2 regions of the Streptomyces sp. NPDC001194 genome follow, and region 1 is predicted to be linked to the other one. Evidence: riboswitches for the same ligand, from Rfam matches in the RefSeq annotation. Region 1 holds a riboswitch; the other holds the start of a gene.
The links. A riboswitch is a leader RNA that binds a small molecule or an ion and turns the genes downstream of it on or off. The one in region 1 is predicted to bind ZMP and ZTP.
Positions count from the first base shown of each region.

Region 1 (7,074 bases):
TCGTCCTGTTCGCGATCGGCGACGCGCCCGCGGAACGGCTGCGCGACCTGGACACGTACTACGCCAACACGCCCTGGCTGCGCGAGATGATCGTCTGCTACCTCCTCGCGCACACGGTGGGCAGTTCGACGCTGACCCTGCTGTGCTGGAAGTGGCTGCTGCGCGTGCGCCCCTCGCTGCGCCCGCTGCGCACCGGACTGGCCCTGATCGTGCTCGGCGGGGCGCTGGACCTCGGCTACCTGGTCGCGAAGTGGGCGGCGGTGGGCGCCCGCTGGACGGGCCGCGACTGGGACGGCCTGTCCACGTACGTGGCCCCGCCGTTCGCCTCCGCCGCGGCCCTGATGGTGGGCTCGGGGTTCATCGTCCCGCTGGTCGGCGGTTCGGCGGCCTGGCGGGACTTCAGCCGCTACCGGCGGCTGCACCCGCTGTGGAAGGCGCTGCGCGGCTTCGCCGCGTCGAGCGTGACGACGGTGCCGCTGACCTGGTGGTCGCCGATCGGGATCCGGCTGATCCACCGGGAATCGGTGATCGACGACGGGATCCTGGCCCTGGCCAGCTGGTTCGACCCGGCCGTGCGGGGCGCCGCCCACGAGGCCGCCCTCGGCCAGGGCATGTGCGCGTCGCGGGCCTCGGTCGTGGCCGACGCGGCCATGCTCGCCGCGGCCTGCCGGCGCCGGGAGGCGGCCGCCGCCGAAGCCGCGGCGGCGGCCTCCCGGGCGGCCGGTGCCGAGGCCGACCAGGGGCTGCCCGAGCCGTACCGGCTGGACTCCCGGCCGCTGACCGCGCTGGCCCGGGAGTTCCGCACCTCCCCCATCGTGGCGGCCGTACGGCGGGACCCGGCCGCGCTCTGAAGGCGCCGGCCGCCGGTCCTCACCCGGCGAGGGCGTCCTCCGGCTCGGGGTTGCGCGCGAGCCAGGCCCCGTACGCCCGCACCCGGCGCCAGTGCTGGAGCTGGTCGAGGGCGAACGTGGCCCGCGGGGAGGCCGCCGGGCGCGGCTCCAGCCCGCGTGCCAGCCGGTGCAGCTGGAAGCGTACGAAGGCCAGCAGCGCGGCGCCGGCCAGGTCCCGGTCCTTCCAGCGCAGCCGCTCCACGGTCACCCGTACGTCCTCCCCGGCGCGCCAGCGGGCCGGCAGATCGGGGCGGAACGCCAGCGCGGAGGCGAGCCCGACGACGGACACCCCGCGGGCCAGTACCTTCCGAGCGGTCTCCTGGCGGCCTATCCCGCCGGTCAGCATCAGCGGCATCGTGGCCGCGTCCAGGAACTGCTCGGCGAAGGCGAGGAAGTACGCCTCCCGCTCGAGGGTCCGCAGGTCGGCGGTGCGGCCCAGGGTCGCGGGGCTCTCCACGCTGCCGCCGGACAGTTCGACCAGGTCGACGCCGAGGCCGCCGAGGGCCTCGAGGACCTGCACCGCGTCCTCGGTGTCGAAGCCGCCGCGCTGGAAGTCGGCGGTGTTGAGCTTGACGCCGACCGCGAAGCCGGGGGCCACCTGCGCGCGGACCGCCCGGACGACCTCGGTGAGCAGCCGGACCCGGTTCTCCGGGCTGCCGCCCCAGCGGTCGGTGCGCCGGTTGACCAGCGGGGAGAGGAACTGGCTGAGCAGGTAGCCGTGGGCGGCGTGGATCTGCACCCCGTCGAAGCCGGCCTCCTCGGCCCGCCGGGCCGTGACCGCGAACCGGGCGATGGTGGCCTCGATGTCGGCCTCGGTCATCGCGGTGGGGCGGGCGAAGCGCTTGGTGTGCTTGCCGAGGCTGACGCCGATGTCGGAGGGCGCCCAGGCCGTGCCGGGCATCTCGGAGCCGACCTGCCGGCCCGGGTGGTTGATCTGCATCCAGACCCGCCCGCCACCGCTGGACGCGGCCTCGGCCCAGCGGCGGAAGGGGTCGAGCGGGGAACGGGCGTCGAGGACGATGGTGCCCGGCGCGGTCAGCGCCCGGCGGTCGACCATCACGTTCCCGGTGATCAGGAGACCCGCGCCGCCCCGCGCCCAGCGCCGGTAGAGGCGCTCGATGCGCTCGTCCGGCAGCTGGCCGGACCCGGCGAGGCTCTCCTCCATGGCCGCCTTCGCCAAGCGGTTCGGCAGGGCCGAGCCGCCGGGCAGCTCCAGTGGCGTGAACAGGTCCATCAGCAGTCTCCCCAGGAAACGTGTTGCACGTGTCATCGCGCGCCCCGGCGCAAAACATACCGCTCGCTCCCCGGCCCCCGTCAGGATCCGCCCACAAGAATCAAGACACCCCGGAAAACGCGGAACGCCCCGGGCCGAGGGGCCCGGGGCGTCTGCCGTAAGCGGTGTGCGCAGGCGGTGTTCCCGTACGCGGCGCGCGAGCGCTGCGGTCAGAGGTCCGCGAGCTCCAGCCCGGCCTGGGCGGCGGCCGCCCGGACCGTCTGCTCCAGCAGCACGGCGATGGTCATCGGGCCGACACCGCCCGGGACCGGGGTGATCAGCGAGGCGCGGGCGGCGGCGGACTCGAAGTGGACGTCGCCGACGTTGCCCTCGTTGTAGCCGGCGTCCAGGACCACGGCGCCCGGCTTGATGTCCTCGCCCCGGATGAACTCGGCCTTGCCCACGGCGGCGACCAGCACGTCGGCCTGGCGCACGATCGACGGCAGGTCGACGGTGCGGGAGTGGCAGTAGGTGACGGTGGCGTTCTGCTCCAGCAGCAGCATGCCGGCCGGCTTGCCCAGGATCGCGCTGCGCCCGACGACCACGGCGTGCTTGCCGGTCAGGTCCACGTCGTATTCGGCGAGGAGCCGCATGATCCCGCCGGGGGTGCAGGACACGAAGCCCGGCAGCCCGAAGCCCATGGCGGCGAAGGAGTGCATGGTGACCCCGTCGACGTCCTTGCCCGGGGCGATGGCCTCGAAGGCGGCGCGCTCGTCGATGTGGTGCGGGACCGGGTGCTGGAGCAGGATGCCGCTGATCTCCGGGTCCTCGGAGAGGGCGGTGAGCGCGGCGACGAGCTCCTCGGTGGTGGTCTCGGCCGGCAGCTCCACGTGGCGGGAGGTGATCCCGGCCTTGGCGCAGCGGTTCTGCTTCATCTTCACGTACGTCACGGACGCCGGGTCCTCGCCGACGAGCACGGTCGCGAGGCAGGGGGCGGTGCCGGTGCGCTCGGTGATCTTCGCCGCGAGGGCGGCCGTCCGCTCCGAGACGCGGCGGGCGAGGGCGGTGCCGTCCATCAGCCGGGCGCGGCCGGCGTCGGTGACGGTGGCAGTGGCAGTCTGGGCAGTCGTCACGGGGTCTCCTGAGCGTCGCTGCGGATCGCGGTTCGCGGGTTCGCGGTTCGCCCAGGCGCGCGGCAGGAGACGTACGTGCGGGGACGTACGCCGGGCCGCTCCCCGGTGGTGATCCACCCGAACGCCAGTCACGGCCCGGCTCCACTCTAATGGACCCCGTCGGCGGGTGCGGTGGTCCGCGGCCGCCCCCGGTGCGCGGGATCCGGTCAAACCGGTGGATCACCGGCGCCGAGCCTGGGACGATCGAGACATGACGCGCACTTTCGACCACCTCGTCGCCGAAGCCGAGTCCGTTTCGGTCGACGGCTGGGACTTCTCCTGGCTCGACGGCCGGGCCACCGAGCAGCGACCCTCCTGGGGCTACCAGCGGCTGCTCGGCGAGCGCCTCGCCGGGGTCCGCTCCGCCCTCGACATCCAGACCGGCGGCGGGGAGGTGCTCGCCGGGGCCGGGCCGCTGCCCCCGCTCATGGCGGCCACCGAGTCCTGGCCGCCGAACATCGGCAGGGCGACCCGGCTCCTGCACCCCCTGGGCGCGGTCGTGGTCGCGGACGCCGACGAGCCGCCGCTGCCGTTCGGCGACGAGGCCTTCGAGCTGGTCTCCAGCCGTCACCCGGTGACCATCTGGTGGGAGGAGATCGCGCGGGTGCTGCGTCCGGGCGGTACGTACCTCTCGCAGCAGGTCGGGCCGGCGAGCGTCTTCGAGCTCGTCGAGTACTTCCTCGGACCCCAGCCGGAGGAGGTCCGGCGCGGCCGGCACCCCGACGACGCGGTGGCCGACGCGGGCAAGGCCGGCCTCGAAGTGGTGGATCTGCGCTCCGAAAGACTGCGTACGGAGTTCCACGACATCGGAGCCGTGATCTACTTTCTGCGGAAGGTGATCTGGATGGTGCCCGGCTTCACGGTCGGGCAGTACCGGGACCGGTTGCGCGAGCTCCACGAACAGATCGATCGTGACGGCCCGTTCGTGGCGCATACCGCCCGTTTCCTCATCGAAGCCCGCAAAACGGGCTGACGGGAAGGGTGCGCAGGCGCGGACGGATCCACGGCCGAATGGTTGCGCGCCCACAGCGTGGCGCAGGTCACTCAATTCAGCGCGTAACGAATCGACTCGGGCATGCGATGAACCGACAGGTGTCCTCGCGCGGCCCCGGAATACAGACCCCCCTCGGGTCTGTTTCCCGAGTCCGCGCGATGATGTCCCGCCCACTCCCTATCTGTTCGCAACGAGAGGCTCCTTGTGTCGCTCAGCCCGTCCCGTACGTTCCCTCCGGAGATCGCCGAATCGGAGGCCCTCGTCGCGCTCGTCGAGCGCGGCCGCGAGCAGGGTCACATCAACGGTGACGACGTGCGCCAGGCCTTCGAGGCCGGCCGCATCCCGGTGGACCAGTGGAAGCGGGTCCTGCGCAGCCTGAACCAGGTCCTGGACGAGGAGGGTGTCGCCCTGCACGTCAGCGCCGCCCCCGCCACGAAGGCTGCCGCGAAGAAGCCCCGCAAGGCGGCCGCCGCGCCTGCCCGCACCGTGACGAAGAAGGCGGCCGCCGCGCCGCGCCCCATCGGTGCGCGCAAGGCCTCGGCCACCAGCGCGGCCCCGGCCACCGCGGCGGCGATATCCGCTTCGCCGGCCGCGGCCACCGAGGACGAGGTGACGGCCGACGCCGCCGCCGAGCCGAAGAAGCGGACGGTCAAGAAGACCGCCGCGAAGAAGACCGCGGTGAAGAAGACCGCCGCCGCGGCCAAGAAGACCAGTGCCAAGGACTCGGACGAGGGCGAGAACCCGGCCGCCGAGGGTGAGGACTGGGCCGCCGAGGACCTCGTCGACGAGGTCGAGGAAGAGGCCCCCAAGGCCGGCGGCACCCAGGGCTTCGTCCTGTCCGACGACGACGAGGACGACGCCCCGGCGCAGACGGTCATGGTGGCCGGTGCCACCGCCGACCCCGTCAAGGACTACCTGAAGCTGATCGGCAAGGTGCCGCTGCTCAACGCCGAGCAGGAGGTCGAGCTCGCCAAGCGCATCGAGGCGGGTCTCTTCTCCGAGTACAAGCTCGAAGAGGAGGAGGACCACAAGCCCGCGTTCAAGCGCGAGCTGGAGATCCTCGTCGAGGACGGGCGCCGCGCCAAGAACCACCTGCTGGAGGCCAACCTCCGTCTCGTGGTCTCCCTGGCCAAGCGCTACACCGGCCGCGGCATGCTCTTCCTGGACCTGATCCAGGAGGGCAACGTCGGCCTGATCCGTGCCGTGGAGAAGTTCGACTACACCAAGGGCTTCAAGTTCTCCACGTACGCGACCTGGTGGATCCGGCAGGCGATCACGCGTGCCATGGCCGACCAGTCGCGCACGATCCGCATCCCCGTCCACATGGTCGAGATCATCAACAAGCTCGCCCGTGTGCAGCGCCAGATGCTCCAGGACCTGGGCCGCGAGCCCACCCCGGAGGAGCTGGGCAAGGAACTCGACATGACCCCCGAGAAGGTCATCGAGGTCCAGAAGTACGGCCGCGAGCCGATCTCCCTGCACACCCCGCTGGGTGAGGAGGGCGACAGCGAGTTCGGTGACCTCATCGAGGACTCCGAGGCGGTCGTGCCGGCCGACGCCGTGTCCTTCACGTTCCTCCAGGAGCAGCTGCAGTCGATCCTGGGCACGCTCTCGGAGCGCGAGGCGGGCGTCGTCTCGATGCGTTACGGCCTGAACGACGGCCAGCCGAAGACCCTGGACGAGATCGGCCGCGTGTACGGGGTCACCCGTGAGCGCATCCGCCAGATCGAGTCGAAGACCATGTCGAAGCTGCGCCACCCGTCGCGTTCGCAGGTCCTGCGCGACTACCTCGACTGAGCCGGCCCGCGCCCCGCGGGCCGGCCGGAAGACCGGCCCGCGGGGCGTGAACGGCAGGGTCGCACCCTGCGGAACCGGATGGGCGTGCTCGCGCCGGATCCGCAGGGTGTCGCACCACCCGTCCGTGATCACCAGCACCGGCGCCTGCGGAGGAAAGCCCTCCGCACGCTGGAGCAGGTCGATGCCGGGCTGGAGCTCGGTCCCGCCCCGCCCGCGCACCTTCACCCTCCCCGCGATCTCGGTCGGGGGGGGGAGCGGAGGCCTGGCGGCTTGCCGCTGGCGGTCCTCAGGGCGGGGAACGTGGCGCGCCCCGGTGTGGGCGCACCCCGTACCCCGGAGCACCCGGTTTTTCGCGCCCCGGTGCCGGCCTCAGTTCTCCAGGAGGTGCTTCAGCTTCTCCTCGTTGCGCGGCGTCTCCTTGCGGGCGTACGGCTTGACCACGAGCGGGGCGATGACCCTGCCGATGCCGTGGCCCTCGAAGTCGAGGTCCAGGGTCATGCGCGAGCGCTTGCCGCCGTCGAGGGACTCGATGGTGCCGCGCACATCCCCGCGCACAGGTCCGCCGACCCCTTGGATGTGCCAGCTGCGCGGCCGGTCGAGCTCCGTGACCTGCATGGTCATCGGGAACTGCCGCTTGCCCATGCGCCGGGTGACGACGACCTTCGAACCGACGTGGACGGGTGCGCCGTCGAGCGGGCGGGCGGAGACGGCACTGTCCTGCCACTCCGGCAGGTGCGTGGGGTCCGTCACGTAGTCGAAGACGTCTTCGGGACTGCGGGAAATGTCGATGCTCTCTCTGATCGCGGACATGGCGACCCCTTACTGCCCCCTGCGTGTCCTCTCGTTTCCTTTCGATCGCTCTCGTTCCACGCTACCGCGCAGGTCAGGCGGCGGCCCGGTGTCCGTCCCGGTGCTTTCGGGCGGACATCGCGGCGTAGACGAGGACGCCGGCGAAGAGGAACAGCACGCCCTGGTAGACGGCCGCGTAGCCGGAGCCGGCGACCAGCC
Region 1 is NZ_JBIAXU010000018.1:152,402-159,475, forward strand. Features, by position in the region: gene ACFY1T_RS28800 (MAB_1171c family putative transporter) at 1-851, shown strand, start outside; gene ACFY1T_RS28805 (NADH:flavin oxidoreductase/NADH oxidase family protein) at 871-2,124, opposite strand; gene ACFY1T_RS28810 (bifunctional 5,10-methylenetetrahydrofolate dehydrogenase/5,10-methenyltetrahydrofolate cyclohydrolase) at 2,334-3,179, opposite strand; ZMP/ZTP riboswitch at 3,279-3,378, opposite strand; gene ACFY1T_RS28815 (methyltransferase domain-containing protein) at 3,487-4,248, shown strand; gene ACFY1T_RS28820 (RNA polymerase sigma factor) at 4,474-6,066, shown strand; partial or broken gene ACFY1T_RS28825 (hypothetical protein) at 6,091-6,315, opposite strand; gene ACFY1T_RS28830 (SRPBCC family protein) at 6,436-6,876, opposite strand; gene ACFY1T_RS28835 (amino acid permease) at 6,950-7,074, opposite strand, start outside.

Region 2 (7,074 bases), on a different contig from region 1:
TCCCGGAGGGCACCGAGGCCGCGGCCCTGCGGTCCGCGGCCTGGCAGGACCTGGCGGTGGTGCCGCTGTCCTTCTTCGCCCACCCGGACGCGGAACTCCCGCGGCGGGAGGCCCTGGTGGTCGGCTACGGAACCCCGCCGACGAGCGCCTGGTCGGCGACGCTGACGGCCCTGCTGGCCGCCCTGCCCTGAGCCGTGCCGGTCCCGCCCGGGCGGCGTCAGGCTCCGGCGGGGTCCGGGGTGCCGGGTCGCGGGGTCGCCGGCGGTTCGCCGAAGCGGGCCAGGGCCAGGGCTCCGGCCACCGCCACCGCGAAGCCGAGCACGGCCAGCCAGGTCAGGCCCGCACGGGTGGTGTCGCCGAGCCAGGCCACGCCCACCGCCGCCGGGCCGATCGTCTCGCCGAGCACCATGCCCGCCGTGGCCGTCGTCACCGAGCCGCGCTGGAGCGCCGAGGTGAGCAGCAGGAACCCGGCGGCCCCGCCCAGCAGCAGTGCGTACAGAGCCGGGTTCGCGAGCGTCGCGGGCGAGACGTCGTCGATCAGCCGGACCGACACCTCGACCACCCCGAAGCCCGTCCCCGACGCGAGGCCGAGGACCAGTGCGCGCGAGCGGTCCGGGAGCCCGCCCGCCACCACCCCCACCAGCAGCACCAGCACCGCCACCCCCAGCAGCCCCAGTTTCAGCGCGAACGACCCCGTCCCCGAGCCCTCCTCGCCCGACGACAGCGCCAGCATCGCCAGCCCCGCGCACACCGTCCCCACCGCGCCCCACTCGGCCCCGCTCAGCGGTACGTGCAGCAGCCGCGCCGAGACCACGGCCGTCACCGCGAGGCTCGCCGCCAGCGCCGCCCCCACCGTGTAGATCGGGATGTTGCGCAGCGCCACGATCTGGAGGACGAAACCGGCCGCGTCCAGCCCCAGGCCCACCACGTACCGCCACTGCCGGGCCGCCCGCAGCAGCAGCGCCGCGTCCACGCCGGACCCGGTCCCCGGCTCCGCCGCCCGCGCGGCCATCGCCTGCAGTACCGACGCCGTACCGAAACAGACCGCCGCACCGAGTGCGCAAACCATCCCAAGGAGCACGAAAAGACTCTAGGTCATGGAGGTCATGAGGGGGTTTCGACGGCCGGATTCCATCGGTTCGCCGCCCCGTTCTAGTCTGTCCGCCATGGACGACAGCAGTACGGGCAGCAGAACAGGCGACAACACCACCACGCGACGACGCATGCGCTCCGGCGGCGTCGCCCTCGGCGGCATGGGCCTGCTCGCCGCCGCCCTCGTGGCGTGCGGCAGCAGCAACGAGCCCGACAAGCGCTGCGCGGACCGCGTCACCCTGGAGAAGCTGAACACCAAGGAGTGCAAGAGCGGCGGCCGCGGCTCGTACTACTACGGCGGATCCGTGGCGAGCAACAACAGCATCAGCGGCGGCAGCTTCGACAAGTCCGCCGTCACCCGCGGCGGCATCGGCGGCAGCCACAAGAGCTCCTCGGGCGGCTGATCCAGCGTGCAGCGCCACACGATCGAGCCGCGCCCCGACTGGCAGAAGAAGGTCGAGGAGCAGGGGTTGATCTACCCCCTCACCCGCTACCCCGACGACTCCCTGCGGCCCTACTGGGACGAGAGCGCGTACTACTCCTTCACCCTCCCCGAGGTGGAGGCGCTGGAGAACGTCGTCGAGGAGCTGCACGCCATGTGCCTGGCCGCGGCCGCGCACATCGTCGAGCACGACCGCTTCGCCGACCTGGGCATCACCGACCCGAAGCTGGCCGCCCTCATCGCCGAGTCCTGGCGCCGGCGGGCCGAACAGCCCTCCCTCTACGGCCGGTTCGACCTGCGCTACGACGGAGCCGGCGGTCCGGCCAAGATGCTGGAGTACAACGCCGACACCCCCACGTCCCTCGTGGAGGCGGCCAGTCCGCAGTGGTTCTGGATGGAGGAGCGCTTCCCCGGCGCCGACCAGTGGAACTCCCTCCACGAGCGGCTCGTCGAAGCCTGGCGCCGGCAGGCGGAACTGCTGCCGCCCGGCCCGGTCCACTTCGCGCACTCCGAGACGGACGAGCTCGGCGAGGACCTGATGACGGTCGCCTACCTCCAGGAGACCGCCGAGCAGGCGGGCCTGGCGACCGTGGAGCTGTCCGTCGAGCAGATCGGCTGGGACAGCCTGTCGGGCCGGTTCGTCGACCGGGGGCTCGGCTTCATCCGCAGCTGCTTCAAGCTCTACCCGTGGGAATGGCTGGTCACCGACCCCTTCGCCCCGCAGGTCCTCGGCACGTACGACCACGGCGGCGGCTCGGGGACCACCACGTGGATCGAGCCGCTGTGGAAGATGCTGCTCTCCAACAAGGCGCTGCTGGCGATCTTGTGGGAGCTCTTCCCGGAGCACCCGAACCTGCTGCCCGCCTACCTCGACGGCCCGCGCGAGCTCGCGCGGACCACCGGGTACGCGGCGAAGCCGCTGCTGGGCCGCGAGGGCGCCGGGGTCACCCTGCACCCGGCCGGCGGCGACGAGCCGTTCACGCCGGACGAGGGGGAGACGTACGTCTTCCAGGGCCTGGCCCCGCTCCCCGACTTCGACGGCAACCGCGTGGTGCTCGGCGCCTGGGTCGTCGAGGAGGAGGCCGCGGGCCTGGGCATCCGCGAATCGGCGGGCCCGGTCACGGACGAGTACGCCCGCTTCCTGCCCCACGTCATCCTGTAGCGCCGTCCCGCCGTGGGGGGGGGGCCCCCCCCCCGGCCCCCCCCCCCCGCCGCGGGCCCCCCCCGCCGGGGGGGGGGGGGGGCGGCCCGCCCGCCCCCCCCCACGGCCGAGGCGTCAGCCCGCGGCCAGCACCTCGCGCAGCTGGTCCAGGCCCCAGTCCAGGTCCTCCTTGCCGATCACCAGCGGCGGCGCGATCCGGATCGTCGACCCGTGCGTGTCCTTGACCAGCACGCCCCGCTCCATCAGCGCCTCGGAGATCTCCCGGCCCGTGCCGTGCGCCGGGTCGATGTCGACGCCCGCCCACAGCCCCCGCCCGCGTACGGCGGTCACGGCGCCCCCGCCGACCAGCAGGTTCAGCTCCCGGTGCAGGTGGTCGCCGAGCTCGGCGGCGTGCTGCTGGTGCTCGCCGGAGCGCAGCATCGCGATCACCTCCAGGGCGACCGCGCAGGCCAGCGGGTTGCCGCCGAAGGTGGAGCCGTGCTCGCCGGGCCGGAACACCCCGAGCACGTCCCGGTCGGCGACGACGGCCGAGACCGGGACCACGCCGCCGCCCAGCGCCTTGCCGAGGATGTACACGTCCGGTACGACGTCCTCGTGCTCGCACGCGAAGGTCTTCCCGGTCCGGCCCAGCCCCGACTGGATCTCGTCCGCCATGAACAGGACGTTCCGCTCGCGCGTGAGCTCCCGTACGCCCTGCAGGTAGCCGGGCGGCGGCACGAGGACCCCGGCCTCGCCCTGGATCGGCTCCAGCAGCACGGCCACGGTGTTCGCCGTGACGGCAGCCGCCAGCGCGGTGAGGTCCCCGTACGGAACGATCTCGAACCCGGGGGTGTAGGGCCCGTAGTGGTCGCGCGCCTCGTGGTCCGTCGAGAAGCTCACGATGGTCGTCGTACGGCCGTGGAAGTTGTTGGCCGCGACCACGATCTTGGCCTGGCCGTCGGGCACGCCCTTGACCTCGTAACCCCACTTGCGGGCGGTCTTCACCGCCGTCTCCACGGCCTCCGCGCCGGTGTTCATCGGCAGCACCATCTCCTTGCCGCACAGCGCGGCGAGTTCACGGCAGAAGTCGGCGAACCGGTCGTGGTGGAAGGCCCGCGAGGTGAGGGTGACCCGCTCCAGCTGCGCCTTGGCCGCATCGAGCAGACGGCGGTTGCCGTGGCCGAAGTTGAGCGCCGAGTAGCCCGCGAGCATGTCCAGGAACCGGCGGCCCTCGACGTCGGTCATCCACGCGCCTTCCGCGGACGCCACGACGACGGGCAGCGGGTGGTAGTTGTGCGCGCTGTGCGCCTCGGCGGAACGCAGCGCTTCAGCAGTTGTCGACACGGGGTCTCCGATCGTCGGTGCGGGCGTGATGGACGTGACGAGGGCGATGGAGGTGACGGGGGTGGCGTCACCTGCGTCACGTCACCTTGTATACGGCTATACGTCGCTCGTATACCGGACGGGGAAACCTTTCTTGTGGACCGCCCGCTAAGGTGAGCGGTACGCACGGCGACTGGCGTACGGAGAACCAACTCCGGGGGAGTCGTGCGCGCACGACCGCATACAGGGCCGCTCGCCTGGGCCTCGCGGGGACGAGAACTGACATCGACCCCGGAGGAGCCGCCATGAGCGCGAGCCGCCACCCCGCCCTGACCGCAGTCGACCCCGAGCTGGCGTCCTTCGTCGCCGACGAGGAGACCCTGCAGGCGCAGACCCTGCGCCTGATCCCGAGCGAGAACTACGTGTCCGCCGCCGTGCTCGAGGCCTCCGGCACGGTGCTGCAGAACAAGTACAGCGAGGGCTACCCGGGCCGCCGCTACTACGAGGGCCAGCAGAACATCGACCGCGTCGAGGCGCTGGCCGTCGAGCGGGCGAAGGGCCTGTTCGGGGTGGATCACGCCAACGTCCAGCCGTACTCCGGCTCCCCGGCGAACCTCGCCGTGTACCTGGCCTTCGCGAAGCCGGGCGACACGGTGATGGGCATGGCCCTGCCGATGGGCGGGCACCTGACGCACGGCTGGGGGGTCTCGGCGACGGGGTCCTGGTTCCGCGGCGTGCAGTACGGGGTGTCCGCCGGGACCGGCCTGATCGACTACGACGCCGTGCGCGAGCTCGCACTGGCGGAGCGCCCGAAGATCATCTTCTGCGGCGGTACGGCGCTCCCGCGCACGATCGACTTCGAGGCGTTCTCCTCGATCGCCCGGGAGGCCGGCTCGGTCCTCGTCGCGGACGTCGCGCACATCGCCGGCCTGATCGCGGGCGGGGCGCACCCCTCGCCGGTCGGGCACGTGGACGTGGTCTCCACGACCACGCACAAGACGCTGCGCGGGCCGCGCGGCGCGATGCTGATGTGCCGGGAGGAGCACGCGAAGGCCATCGACAAGGCGGTCTTCCCGGGCCTCCAGGGCGGCCCGCACAACCAGACGACGGCGGGCATCGCGGTGGCCCTGCACGAGGCGGCGCAGCCGTCCTTCGTGACGTACGCGCACGCCGTGGTCGCCAATGCCAAGGCCCTGGCGGCGGCGCTGCTGGACCGGGGCTTCGACCTCGTGTCGGGCGGTACGGACAACCACCTGATCCTGATGGACCTGACCTCGCGGGGGGTCCCGGGGAAGGTGGCGGCCAAGGCGCTGGACCGCGCCGGGATCGTCGTGAACTACAACACGGTCCCGTTCGACCCGCGCAAGCCCTTCGACCCGTCGGGCATCCGCATCGGCACCCCGTCCCTGACCTCGCGGGGCCTGGGGACGGACCACATGCCGCTGGTGGCGGAGTGGATCTCCCGCGCCGTGGACGCCGCCGCCAAGTCGGACGAGCAGGCCCTCGCGGCGGTCCGCGCCGAGGTCGCGGACCTGATGGCGGCCTTCCCCGCCCCGGGCCTCCCGCTCTCCTGACCGGTCCCCTCCCCGGGGCCCCGGCCCCGGGGGATTTCCGGACGGGTGCGGACCGCCGCGGCCGCCGTACCTGAGAGAATGAAGCCATGGCTTCTGATCGTCCTCGCGCGCTCTCCGGCATCCAGCCCACCTCCGGCTCGTTCCACCTCGGGAACTACCTCGGAGCCATCCGCCAGTACGTCGCCCTGCAGGAGACGCACGACGCGTTCTACATGGTCGTCGACCTGCACGCGATCACCATGCCGCAGGATCCGAAGGACCTGCGCGCCAACACCCGCCTCTCCGCGGCCCAGCTCCTCGCCGCCGGCCTCGACCCGGACCGCTGCACGCTCTTCATCCAGAGCCACGTCCCCGAGCACGCACAGCTCGGCTGGGTCATGAACTGCATCACCGGCTTCGGCGAGGCCAGCCGGATGACCCAGTTCAAGGACAAGTCCGCCAAGGGCGGTGTCAACAGCGCCAGCGTCGGGCTCTTCACGTACCCGATCCTCCAGGTCGCCGACATCCTGCTCTACCAGGCGAACGCCGTTCCGGTCGGAGAGGACCAGCGCCAGCACATCGAGCTGACCCGCGACCTGGCGGAGCGCTTCAACCAGCGCTACGGCCAGACCTTCACGGTTCCCGCCGCGCACATCGTCAAGGAGGTCGCGAAGATCTACGACCTCCAGGACCCGTCGATCAAGATGTCGAAGTCCGCGTCCTCGCCCAAGGGCCTGATCAACCTCCTCGACGAGCCCAAGGCCACCGAGAAGAAGATCAAGAGCGCGGTCACCGACACCGAGGCCGAGGTCCGCTTCGACACCGAGAACAAGCCCGGCGTCAGCAACCTGCTCACGATCTACTCCACCCTGACGGGCGAGTCGATCCCGGCCCTGGAGGCCTCGTACGAGGGCAAGGGCTACGGCGCGCTGAAGACCGACCTGGCGGCCGTGATGGTCGATTTCGTCACACCGTTCAAGCAGCGCACCCAGGAGTACCTGGACGACCCTGAGACCCTGGATTCCATCCTGGCCAAGGGCGCGGAGAAGGCCCGCGCGGTCGCCGCCGAGACCCTGGCACAGGCCTACGACCGCCTCGGTCTGGTGCCCGCGAAGCACTGACCGCCGGAGGCCCTGGCAATCCGGGGGGTGCTGGCCCCACACTGGGTCGGCAGGACCCGTACGCAACCCGTACACACCAGACGACGGAGGAGACATACGTGGGGACCGTAACGCTCGGCGTTTCGATCGCGGTCCCGGAGCCGTACGGCAGCCGGCTGCAGCAGCTGCGCGCCGGCTTCGGGGACGCTGCCGCGCACGGCATCCCCACGCACGTCACCCTCGTCCCGCCCACCGAGGTGGAGGCGGACCGGCTGCCGGAGATCAGGGCCCACCTGGCCGAGGTCGCGGCCGCCTTCGGCCCCTTCGGGATGCGGCTGGAGGGGACGGGAACCTTCCGCCCGGTCTCGCCGGTCGTCTTCGTCCAGGTCGTCGAGGGCGGTACGGGCTGCACCCGGCTCCAGG
Region 2 is NZ_JBIAXU010000001.1:579,581-586,654, reverse strand. Features, by position in the region: gene ACFY1T_RS02790 (PLP-dependent aminotransferase family protein) at 1-191, shown strand, start outside; gene ACFY1T_RS02785 (hypothetical protein) at 218-1,069, opposite strand; gene ACFY1T_RS02780 (hypothetical protein) at 1,167-1,496, shown strand; gene ACFY1T_RS02775 (glutathionylspermidine synthase family protein) at 1,503-2,696, shown strand; gene rocD (ornithine--oxo-acid transaminase) at 2,811-4,019, opposite strand; ZMP/ZTP riboswitch at 4,178-4,268, shown strand; gene glyA (serine hydroxymethyltransferase) at 4,304-5,572, shown strand; gene trpS (tryptophan--tRNA ligase) at 5,659-6,672, shown strand; gene ACFY1T_RS02755 (2'-5' RNA ligase family protein) at 6,771-7,074, shown strand, end outside.
Region 2: linked by a shared signal. The riboswitch ahead of glyA (serine hydroxymethyltransferase) and the one ahead of ACFY1T_RS28810 (bifunctional 5,10-methylenetetrahydrofolate dehydrogenase/5,10-methenyltetrahydrofolate cyclohydrolase) in region 1 are both predicted to bind ZMP and ZTP.